2 regions of the Aliiglaciecola aliphaticivorans genome follow, and region 2 is predicted to be linked to the other one. Evidence: predicted binding sites of a transcription regulator. Region 2 holds the regulator's gene; the other holds the start of a gene.
What was found. Region 2 encodes ArgR, which controls arginine synthesis, uptake and breakdown. Its sites were predicted from a motif close to ANTGAATANNTATTCANT; they were not measured.
Positions count from the first base shown of each region.

Region 1 (5,902 bases), on a different contig from region 2:
GGGGTAAAAGTCCTTTCTACTAAAGTTGAAGGGGTAGAATCTAAAACTTTGCGTACAATGGTCGATGATTTGAAGAATCAAATCGGTAGTGGAGTCATAGTTCTAGGATTGCCGGCAGACAACAAAGTGAGTGTTATTGTCGGCGTAACTAAAGATCTGGTTGGTAAAGTTAAAGCTGGCGAATTAGTTAATTATGTTGCCAGTCAAGTAGGCGGAAAAGGTGGGGGTAGACCCGATATGGCGCAAGCCGGAGGAAGTCAGCCTGAAAACCTGGATACAGCTATCAACTCTGTACATAGTTGGTTAGAAGAACGCTTATAAGTATTATTAGACAGTTTTTGTAAGTGACGACAAAAACAAGGAGTGCTAATTGTGTATTTTCTGGAAAGAGCTGGTAAATACGCTAATTTTAACTAGGGAACATTGTGGTATAACGCAAAAGGAGCAATAGAATGCTAATTTTAACCCGTCGTGTAGGTGAGACCTTGATGGTAGGTGATGAAGTCACCGTAACCGTATTGGGTGTTAAAGGGAATCAGGTAAGAATAGGGGTCAATGCTCCTAAAGAAGTATCTGTGCATCGAGAAGAAATTTACATGCGTATTCAAGCAGAAAAAAATGGAACGGCAACAGAGCGTTCTGGCAATTCGAGTGAAGATGTTGAGTAAAGCTAAGCAAAAAGTTTAAAAAAGGCTGGTTCACCAGCTTTTTTTTTGCATTTTTTTTAATTATTTTTATTATTTGAATAGTAGTAAAGGTAAGTGTAAACCCAAAAAATCGCTTAAAAAGTCAGCATAACATTGTAGTTTTAGGCCGATCGTTTAAAATCCCAGCATACGGGTAGTAAAGTGTAAAAAAAGGTTTGACTTCCTTTGCTGATTCAGTAAACTTCGCTCCCACATTTGGAGAGGTGGCCGAGTGGCTGAAGGCGCTCCCCTGCTAAGGGAGTATAGGGTTTATAGCCCTATCGAGGGTTCGAATCCCTCTCTCTCCGCCATTTCTTTTGAGGAATGGTTACTAAATGTTTTACGCGTGTGTAGCTCAGCTGGATAGAGTACCTGGCTACGAACCAGGCGGTCGGAGGTTCGAATCCTTCCACACGCGCCATATTATGAGAATCTCCGGAGGAGGTTCGACAAAATCGTCGGGAACGATTTTGAACATGCGCAGCATGGCCCAAAGGGTGTAAGGCAGGATGCCTGAAATCATCCTTCCACACGCGCCATATTATGAGAATCTCCGAAGGAGTTTCGAAATTGTTAGAAGGATGCTTTACCTTCTGACAACTAGTTAGTAAAGTTTAAGTTAGAAACCACGCGTGTGTAGCTCAGCTGGATAGAGTACCTGGCTACGAACCAGGCGGTCGGAGGTTCGAATCCTTCCACACGCGCCATATTATAAGAATCTCCGAAGGAGGTTCGACAAAATCGTCGGGAACGATTTTGAACATGCGCAGCATGGCCCCGGAGGGGTGTAAGGCAGGATGCCTGAAATCATCCTTCCACACGCGCCATATTATGAGAATCTCCGAAGGGGGTTCGCAAAAATCGTCTAGAACGATTAGAAAAAACCGCTTTTCTAAAGCGGTTTTTTTATGCCTGAAGATTAAACTAAATTAAAAATTTATAAGTAATTACCAATAAATAATATTAATCTAAACCATACGATTGATATGATAGCCTGCCTTTGCATTAAAATTAACTTAGCTATAACAGTAATTAGTCATTGCTTAAACCCACATTAACAACTTGGAGTGGTTTGGGTAAAAATTCAAAATAAATGAATAATTACCGTTAAATTGACGTTCCCTTTGTGGATTTTGGTTGAGTTTTCAATGCTTAGGTGATACTTATCCTTACCTAAATAACTAAAGTGTGAATTATATGCAAACGTCCATTTCTGAATTACTGATTGAAGCTGCCAATTTGATGGTGGTGGGCATGGTTGTGGTGTTTGTCTTTCTAACGCTACTTATCGGTGCAGTAAATTTAATCGCTGCGATTAACCGTAGACTTCCTGAAGAAGTCGTCCCTGCGACCACCGTAAGGACCCAAAGGAAAGTCACTACTGATAAATCAAGTTCTTCTGTGCCAGTGGCAGCCATAGCTGCGGCAGTTCATCAATATCGAAAGAATAGATAATCGAAATAAATCGATCTTTTAGGAGCCTCCATGAGTAACCCCCTTAAAATAACTGAATTGGTACTGCGTGATGCACATCAATCTTTATTAGCCACGAGAATGCGTTTGGACGATATGTTACCCATCGCTGAGAAATTAGATAAAGTTGGCTTTTGGTCTATGGAATCATGGGGAGGCGCTACTTTCGACTCTTGTATTCGATATCTTGGCGAAGATCCTTGGGACCGTATCCGTCAATTAAAAAAAGCAATGCCCAATACACCTCAGCAAATGCTCTTACGAGGTCAAAACCTTTTAGGCTATCGTCACTATGCAGATGATGTAGTCGAGAAGTTTGTGGAACGTGCTCATACCAACGGAGTCGATGTTTTTCGTATTTTCGATGCAATGAATGACACGCGAAATTTGCAAACTGCGATTAAGTCTGTGGTTTCCGTAGGGGCTCATGCACAAGGAACAATTTCTTACACGGTGAGCCCAGTGCATACTCTTGAACGCTGGCTAGATATGGCTAAATCGTTGGAAGATATGGGAATTCATTCCCTATGTATTAAAGACATGGCGGGCTTACTAAAGCCTTATGAATGTGAAGAACTGATCACTCGTTTGAAAGAGATAATCAGTGTGCCCATTGCTATGCAATGTCATGCAACTACAGGTTTAAGTACGGCCACTTATCAAAAAGCCATTGATGCTGGCATCGATATGGTTGATTGCGCTGTATCGTCCATGAGTATGACTTACGGACACAGTGCCACGGAAACCGTAATGTCGATAGTTGAAGGTACCGATAGAGATACGGGGCTAGATTTACATTTAATGGCTGAAATCGCGAGTTACTTTAGAGAAGTCCGTAAAAAGTACGCGAAATTTGAAGGTAGCTTGAAAGGGGTGGATGCGCGAATCCTCATTGCTCAAGTGCCGGGCGGGATGTTGACCAACATGGAAAACCAACTCCGTGAGCAAGGCGCAGAAGATAAAATGGATGAGGTACTTAAAGAGATCCCTAAAGTGAGAGAAGATCTTGGTTTCATTCCATTAGTCACACCAACGTCGCAAATTGTCGGCTCGCAATCAGTATTAAATGTCCTTACTGGCGAGCGATACAAGAGTATTACTAAGGAAACGGCAGGGGTACTCAAAGGTGAGTATGGCGCAACCGCTGCACCAGTGAATGCAGAACTGCAAGCTCGAGTACTTGATGGGCAAGAGCCCATTACTTGTCGACCAGCTGATTTGATTGAACCTGAATTAGCTGCATTGACTACAGAATTGACTGATATTGCACAACAGCAAAATATTACTTTAGCAGATGAACAAGTAGATGATGTGTTGACCTATGCATTGTTTCCACAAATTGGGCTTAAGTTTTTGCAAAACAGAGGGAATCCTGACGCATTTGAGCCTGCTCCTACAGGTGAATCTGAAGCTAAACCTCAAGCCACTTCTGTTGCAGCTGCACCAGCTGAAGGAAAAGCCGAAAGTTATTCAGTTCGGGTTGATGGTAAGTCCTATGAAGTTGAAGTCGCTCCGAGCGGCCAGCTTTCTTCAGTAACAAGTGCTGAAGCTCCTATTCCAACTTTATACCCTGTCCAAGGGGCTGAGTTAAATGCACCTTTAGCGGGTAATATTTTCAAAGTTTTAGTTCGTGAAGGAGACGATATCAGCGAAGGTGATGTGGTCATCATTATGGAAGCAATGAAAATGGAAACCGAGATTCGAGCTACCGATAGTGGCACGATTACCGAAGTGTTTGTGGCCGAAGGCGAAGCCGTTCAATCAGGTCAGCCTTTACTGAGCGTAGGATAATTTCATGGAGAAGTTAGAAATCCTATGGCAAAGCACAGCCCTTGCGCATTTCCAAGCAGGGCAGGTGATCATGATGGTGGTTGGCCTACTACTGCTTTATCTGGCCATTGTTAAGAAATTTGAACCTTTACTATTGTTACCAATTGGTTTTGGTGCATTACTAACTAACATACCTTTAGCTGGTTTCAGTGAAGCCGGTGGTTTACTCCATTACATTTATGCTGTCGGTATCGATACGGGCGTTTTCCCACTGCTTATTTTCATGGGCGTGGGGGCAATGACCGACTTTAGTGCGCTTATTGCCAATCCCCGTATGCTGTTACTAGGAGCTGCGGCACAGTTTGGTATTTTTGCGACTCTTTTAGGAGCAATACTACTTAATTTTGTACCTGGTCTTGAGTTTACTTTAAAAGATGCCGCTGCCATTGCGATCATTGGCGGCGCTGACGGCCCAACTGCTATTTTCTTAGCTTCAAAATTAGCCCCTGAATTATTAGGTACCATAGCGGTTGCTGCGTATTCTTACATGGCACTCGTACCTATTATTCAACCGCCAATAATGAAAGCGTTGACCAATCCAGAAGAACGAAAAATTCAGATGGGGCAGTTACGTATAGTGTCAAAACGAGAAAAAATCGTTTTTCCATTGGCTGTACTGCTGATGACTATCCTATTTTTACCCACAGCCACGCCTTTAGTCGGTATGTTCTGTTTAGGTAATTTAATGAAAGAGTGCGGGGTAGTTGACCGTCTTAGTAATACTGCGCAAAACGAATTAATTAATATCGTTACTATCTTTTTAGGTTTGGCGGTAGGCTCTAAGTTGTCTGCTGATAAGTTTTTGAAAGCAGAAACCTTGGGAATACTAGCTTTAGGTGCGGTAGCATTCGCCATAGGAACGGCCACAGGCGTCTTAATGGCTAAATTAATGAACAAGTATAGTAAGGCTGATATTAACCCATTAATTGGCGCTGCAGGGGTTTCAGCTGTCCCTATGGCTGCTCGAGTTGTGAATAAAGTAGGCCTGCAAGCCAACCCCCATAACTTTTTGCTGATGCATGCAATGGGGCCCAACGTAGCGGGCGTATTAGGATCGGCTGTTGCTGCAGGCATATTGCTAGCTTTAGTTGGTTAAACGCCACTCCAACAAAAAACTAAAGCAAAAATTTAAACCCGTAGCTGTTGATCACTACGGGTTTTTTAATGCCTAACATTAATTGGGTGTAATTAGAGATTGGTGGGATTTGACTAGTTTCTCGGTGTATTTACTTTTCGGCCAATTAAAAACTACATCGGTTTTACCTGCTTCCACCAGATCGCCGTTTTGCAGTATTAAAACACGGTCACTGATATGCCTGATAATGCCTAAATTGTGGGAAATAAAGATAAACCCTAATCCTAAATCTTTTTGTAGTTTCATAATGAGATTTATCGTTTGCGAACGAACCGATGGATCCAAGGCTGCAAAAGGTTCATCGGCGACAATAACTTGTGGATCCAGAATCAAAGCTTTAGCTAACGCCAGGCGCTGTCGTTGACCGTCAGATAACATATGTCGGTAAAAAAACATATGGTCTGGCAATAAACCTACTAGCTTCAAGGTTTCTTCTATTTTCTGTAAACGCTCCGAGGCATTTAATTTGGTGTTAAGAATTAAAGGTCCTTCTAAAATTTTAGCGATATTGATGCCTGGGTTTAACGACTCATTACTGTGTTGAAAAATCATTCGAATATTGAGACAGCGTTGTCGCAAATTATACGGCGATAGTTTCTGGTCATTTAGGTATATATGACCTGCGGTAGGCTTTTCTGCTCCGACTAAAAGTTTGCCTAACAATGATTTGCCCGAACCATTTTCGCCAAGTATGGCTAAGGTTTCTCCGGTATTCAGTTCGAAATTAATTTTACTCAATTTGAATCCAGATTGTTTCTTAAACAAACTCATTGTCGGT
Region 1 is NZ_BAAGTF010000097.1:73,886-79,787, forward strand. Features, by position in the region: gene alaS (alanine--tRNA ligase) at 1-321, shown strand, start outside; gene csrA (carbon storage regulator CsrA) at 453-668, shown strand; tRNA gene ACYVIL_RS22085 (tRNA-Ser) at 905-997, shown strand; tRNA gene ACYVIL_RS22090 (tRNA-Arg) at 1,031-1,107, shown strand; tRNA gene ACYVIL_RS22095 (tRNA-Arg) at 1,317-1,393, shown strand; gene ACYVIL_RS22100 (OadG family transporter subunit) at 1,884-2,141, shown strand; gene oadA (sodium-extruding oxaloacetate decarboxylase subunit alpha) at 2,172-3,950, shown strand; gene ACYVIL_RS22110 (sodium ion-translocating decarboxylase subunit beta) at 3,955-5,085, shown strand; gene ACYVIL_RS22115 (ATP-binding cassette domain-containing protein) at 5,164-5,902, opposite strand, start outside.
Region 1: the regulator ArgR is predicted to act here: its motif matches at 1,686-1,703, upstream of ACYVIL_RS22100 (OadG family transporter subunit).

Region 2 (5,902 bases):
CGCTAGCTTTAACTTAAATACTCTGTGATGTTTGGACATAAAAAGACCCCCAGTAATTGGAATGTCCAACTATTGGGGGTCACTTCAGTAACTGCAAGGGGCTTTTTTGTTAGGCTTGGTAATTAGTTAAATAATTAACCGTTTACGAATTTAACACCTAACTCAATATCTCCACGTAAACCGTCAAGCATTGATTCTTTAGCGTTTTGTTCAAACTCGCTCAACTCACCGTAGGATAGAATTTCTTCTACGCCGTTTGGACCTAATCTTACAGGGTGAGAGAAAAATACTGCGTCGTCTGAGTTGGTTTCTACGTAAGTATACTCAACGACGTTATCGCCTTTCATTGCAGCAACTAGCGACAAACAGAATCTTGCAGCAGCTTGACCCATAGACAAAGTAGCAGATCCGCCACCGGCTTTAGCTTCAACAACTTCAGTTCCTGCATTTTGAATGCGAGTTGTTAAGCTTGCAATTTCGTCATCGCTAAATGTCACACCTTCAACTTGTGAAAGTAAAGGTAGAATAGTTGTTCCAGAGTGACCGCCAATAACAGGAACGTGCACGCTAGTAGTACTCAAACCTTTCAATTCAGCTACAAAAGTCTCAGAACGGATAACATCAAGAGTGGTGACACCGAACAATTTGTTTTTGTTGTAAACACCCTTAGCTTTTAACGTTTCCGCAGCAATCGCAACAGTAGTGTTAACAGGGTTAGTAATAATACATGTACATGCATCAGGGCAATTATCCGCAATACCTTCAACTAGGTTTTTAACGATACCCGCATTGATATTGAACAAATCAGAACGATCCATACCAGGTTTACGAGGTACACCTGCAGGGATCAAAACAATATCACAACCTTGTAATGCAGTTGCTAAGTCATCTTTACCAAAACCTTCAACTTTTACGTCTGTTGGGATATGGCTCAAATCAACCGCCACTCCTGGCACAACAGGTGCAACATCATATAAAGCTAATTCAGAACCAGCTGGTAACTGGGTTTTCAATAGAAGGGAAAGGGCTTGACCAATGCCGCCTGCAGCACCTAATACCGCTACTTTCATAGTTGTCTCCTGTGGGACTATTAAATTCACGGCAAACCATAGAGGAAGCCGCATAAAAAAACAATTTATTGTGGTGAATGTTCACTATCTGTTTTGCAATATAGCGCTTTGAGCCTAACATTCAGTTAGTTTTTAAGGCTCAATAGAATATATGGGTTACAAGCGATGAATTCAATAGTTTGCAGCAACTCAAAACAGATGCTTTAACTATATGATATTTATTCAAAGTATTCTGCGACTTATAAACAAGGCTACCTACCCTGATTAGATTGTGTCAAACTATAGCGGTAAATAGCGAGGGTTGCATGTCTAATACAAAACAAGAAGAATTGGTTAAAGCGTTTAAAGATATTTTAAAAACAGAAAGCTTTGGCTCACAAGGTGAAATTGTTGATGCATTAACGGAACAAGGGTTTGGCAGTATCAGTCAATCTAAAGTATCCCGAATGCTTAGTAAATTTGGTGCCGTACGCACCCGTAATGCGCGCGGAGACATGGTTTACTGTTTGCCGCCAGAGATGGGTATGCCGACGGCGAAGAGCCCATTGCGTCAACTTGTATTAGATATTGTGCATAATAATGTCATGGTCATTATTCGTACCAGCCCAGGTGCGGCTCAACTCATCGCCCGTTTATTAGATTCCCTTAGTCAAAAAGACGGTGTGTTAGGTACGATTGCCGGTGATGATACAATTTTTATCGCGCCCGCCGATATCAGTAATATTGAAGAAACCCGTAAAAAAGTCGAAGCGCTATTTGAGAATGTTTAACCGTATCTTTTATAAATAAGCCTTAACTAAACTTAACGATAAATAAATTAGTTATCACACTTAGTGGCCCTTTCATACAATTGTGAGTTGTTTAGCAATGATTTCTATCGAACAATTTCGTCATCCCAAATTAACCGTTGATTCTTGGCAGATAAAACAAAATAGTGCAATAGCCGTTTTAGGTAAAAATGGTTCAGGCAAACAATTTGTCGATCAGCTTCTTATGGGAAAACTGAATGAATGCGAGTCTACTCACTTACATTTTCCACACCCAGATTTAATTAGCTTAGTTTCATTTGAAACCCTGCAAGCCGTTTATGAAAATGAGTTGAAGATTGATGAAACCGATATCACTGATGAAATTGATTTTGGCACCCCAGCAAAAGACTTTTTACCTGAAGAAAGTCTCGACCACCCCTTTGTTAAACAGTTTCATCTAGAACATAGGTTAGAAACAGGCTTTCGCCAACTGAGCACGGGCGAGTCTCGCAAACTATTAATTTTAAAAGCGATACTTTCTGGTGCCGAATACGTTATTTTAGACAATCCATTTGACGATTTAGATATCGCATCAAGAGCTCAATTGAGCAACGTATTAAGCCAACTCAACAGCCAAGGAATTACTTTAATTATGTTGTTGAGTAATCGCCAGGACATTCCAGAATGGATAAGTTCATTCGCCTTAGTTGATAACCATAGCTTACACGATTTAAGCGGTTTATCAGTAGAAGATGCGCAAACTACTATTGATACAATATTTGCCTTCGATGCACTGGATAAGTCGTTACTTGAGCGGATGATATCCGACAAACACAGTCAGCATAAAAATACCTTAGTAAGAATTAAAAACGCCAATGTCATTTATGCCGAAAATCACGCCCTCAAATCCGCTGATTTGAGTATTGATACTTTTCAGCACACTATAATTACCGGACCAAATGGCTCAGGTAAATCAACGTTGTTGCAATTGGTTACCGGTGACTGTCCACAATGTTTCAGTAATGATGTTACTGTGATGGGGCATAGACGTGGAACCGGTGAAACTATCTGGGATATCAAAAAGCACCTGGGGATAGTCTCTCCCGATATTCACCGCTCCTATCGAGTGGGTTGCAATGCCTTGACTGTCGTTCTATCAGGATTCATGGACTCCATTGGTTTGTATAAAGATGTGAGTGCTAGTCAGAAACAACAAGCATTAGCCTGGCTGGACTTAATTGGTCTAAGGCCACTTGCGAATCATAGTTTTAAACAACTTAGTTTTGGTGAGCAACGTTTACTGCTCATTGCCAGAGCCTTAGTGAAATTCCCGTCACTTTTAGTGCTAGATGAACCTACCCAAGGCTTAGATGAAATTAATCGTCGTTTAGTATTGGACGTGATCACCACTATTGCTAAAAAGCAATTGGCCACCATTCTCATGGTTAGCCATCGCGAAGATGAACATTTGCCCATATTTGCCCAACACAAAAACCTAAGCAGCGACTAACGTAACCTTAGTTCACGCCAAACGAGTCGGTGGTCAGAAGATGATTCACGATCAGCGACTAATTCCTCTGCAGGTTCACTATCACCTGGCCAAAATACGCCAGCATCAACAGCGGTAAAACCCGCTTTTGAGGTTATTACATAATCAACTCCCAACCCCCAAGCTGCCGTGTGATATTTTGCGTTAGGATTGTCGGGATCAGATTCTTCGCCACCAACACTGGTGGGCAAAATTTGTTGACTAACCAGTGGATGAGCAAGCAAATCAGCCATCATGGTACGTTGACCATCGCCGGCATCGGCCGAGGCATTTAAATCCCCTAAAATAACAAAACGGTCACCGCTAAAACCGCCAGTCTTACCCTTATCATCATAGATATAATTTGCCTGTTTACCACTGCTGATATAATCATTCCAAAATTGAATTTCATCGTGATTGCGAAAGCCATTACGATTTTCTGGTCCATCAAAAACCGGAGGAGTTGGGTGACTTGCAAGTATATGAACCACTTTCCCTTCTACCTTGATGGGAATATCCCAATGGGATTTAGACGATAATCGCAGAATTTGCGTTGCTTGAGGTGAATACCAAAGTGAGCCGTCGTCGTTCTGAATTTTCGCCAAACTATTATTCGGCATATCTTTCCACAAGAACTTCTGGAACGTTCGTGCGCCGTCTAAATCTATAGGGTAGCGACTGAGTAATAACATTCCATATTGCCCAGGATAACGACCATAACCAAATGCATCATTACCCGCTTGCTCTATAGTTCCATCTTGATTTAAATCGATACCGCTAGCGACGCCTGTATTCACAGGTCCATAATAAAAATACGGATAATCAATAGCCTGCTGGCCTTGTTGGGATACTTTTAAGTAATTATTGATAAACGCAATGGGCCCAATCGATGCGTCAGAGGAGTAATCAAATTCATTTAATAGAATAATATCAGGCCTAACGCGCTGAATGATCTGAGCAATATTTTGAATTTGCGGATGATCGCCTGTGGCTAGATGTTTGAACAACAAGTTTGGATCGCTTTGGTTTTCTGGTTTCTCTGAATCGCGATAATTATCGGCTTCCATACTGACATTAAACGTCGCCACCCGAATTGACTCTTGAGCACTAACACCGCCAATAAATTGCATAGTGATCACCACTCCTAAAATCATCCAAACTAATTTCATTATGTAACCAACCTATTTTTTTAAACTATAAAACATATGTATTATCAATAACCAACATAAATAAAAAAGCCGACTCATATGAGTCGGCTTTTAGAGTGGGTTAAGTTACAAATTAGAATTTGTAGCTAATACCTAAACGCATTTCCCATAGAGAAGCATCACCTTGACGACTTTCAGGTGAAGTGTCACCTAAGCGCGCAGTGTTATAGTTAACTTCTTCTAAGATACCCCAATCATCGTTTAACATGTTAGTAAAGTTGTCGATAGTTAAACTTACTGATGCTGAATGATCTTCAGAGAACGCTGGAATTTCTTGTCTAACGGCAATATCTACCTTAGTCCACCAGCCACTTTCTTCGCTGTTACGCTCAACACCGATTGGCAACACACTGTCGCTATCTAGGTAAGGAGTATATCCAAATATGCTATTACCATCTGTACGGGCAAAGCTATAAGGACGACCAGACTGAGTCAATGCATACATATTGAAGCGAGTATCCAATCCTGGGATTATCTCAACAACATAACTAAAGTCTGCAGTAAGACGGTGTTCAATGTTCCAATCTGATAACGAAGAAACGTCTTCATTAGGATTAGTGAACGCTCTGTATTGGTAGTTAGAGAATGCAACCGAGCTAGTCATTGGTTGTACATCTTCAGCATGGTTATAAGAGTAACCCGCTACCAAACGTATACCGTTGTCCCACGACTTTTGAAGTGTGGTAGTTAATGAGTAAGAGGTTGATACTTCACCAGAGTTAGTTAGTTCAAGTGAACCATAACCATTGCGGTCGTAATCAATATACCCTTCATCAGTGAAACCAACTTCTTCAATACCTACGTATTTGATCATTGCTTGATCTTGGGTAAACGACACTAACAAGTCTGCATTTAAAATGTAATCAGATTCAGTTACGTGAGTCACACCAGCAGATAATTTCCACTCACTAGGCATGTCAAAATCAGGGTCTAAGTTGTTAGACTCAAAGTTAGAAGCAACGCCGCTATCCATCAAGGCATCTAGTTCAGACGGAACGCCGTAACCAGGACCTACTGGAGCACCATCTTCTACATTTGTCCAAACAACATCGTCGTCGAACAAGCTGCGTGAACCATCGTCATAACCGAAGTCACCGCCGTCAACTTCACCACCAGCTACGTTAGTACCAGAGTAGTTATTTGACATCCATACGTTCGGGTTACCACCAGAGAACAAGCCAATACCACCACGGATTTCAGTGCTGTCATTTAACGTATAGTTAAGACCGATACGAGGTTGAAGCAAGCTAACACCGTCTAGGTTGGCAGAATTACTGTAACCATTTTGCGCAAGAAAATCTGCATTCTCTTCAGGATAATCAGATGAAGTGATCCAGTCGTAGCGTA
Region 2 is NZ_BAAGTF010000079.1:40-5,941, forward strand. Features, by position in the region: gene mdh (malate dehydrogenase) at 135-1,070, opposite strand; gene argR (transcriptional regulator ArgR) at 1,376-1,840, shown strand; gene ACYVIL_RS20370 (ATP-binding cassette domain-containing protein) at 1,938-3,329, shown strand; gene ACYVIL_RS20375 (endonuclease/exonuclease/phosphatase family protein) at 3,326-4,516, opposite strand; gene ACYVIL_RS20380 (TonB-dependent receptor) at 4,629-5,902, opposite strand, start outside.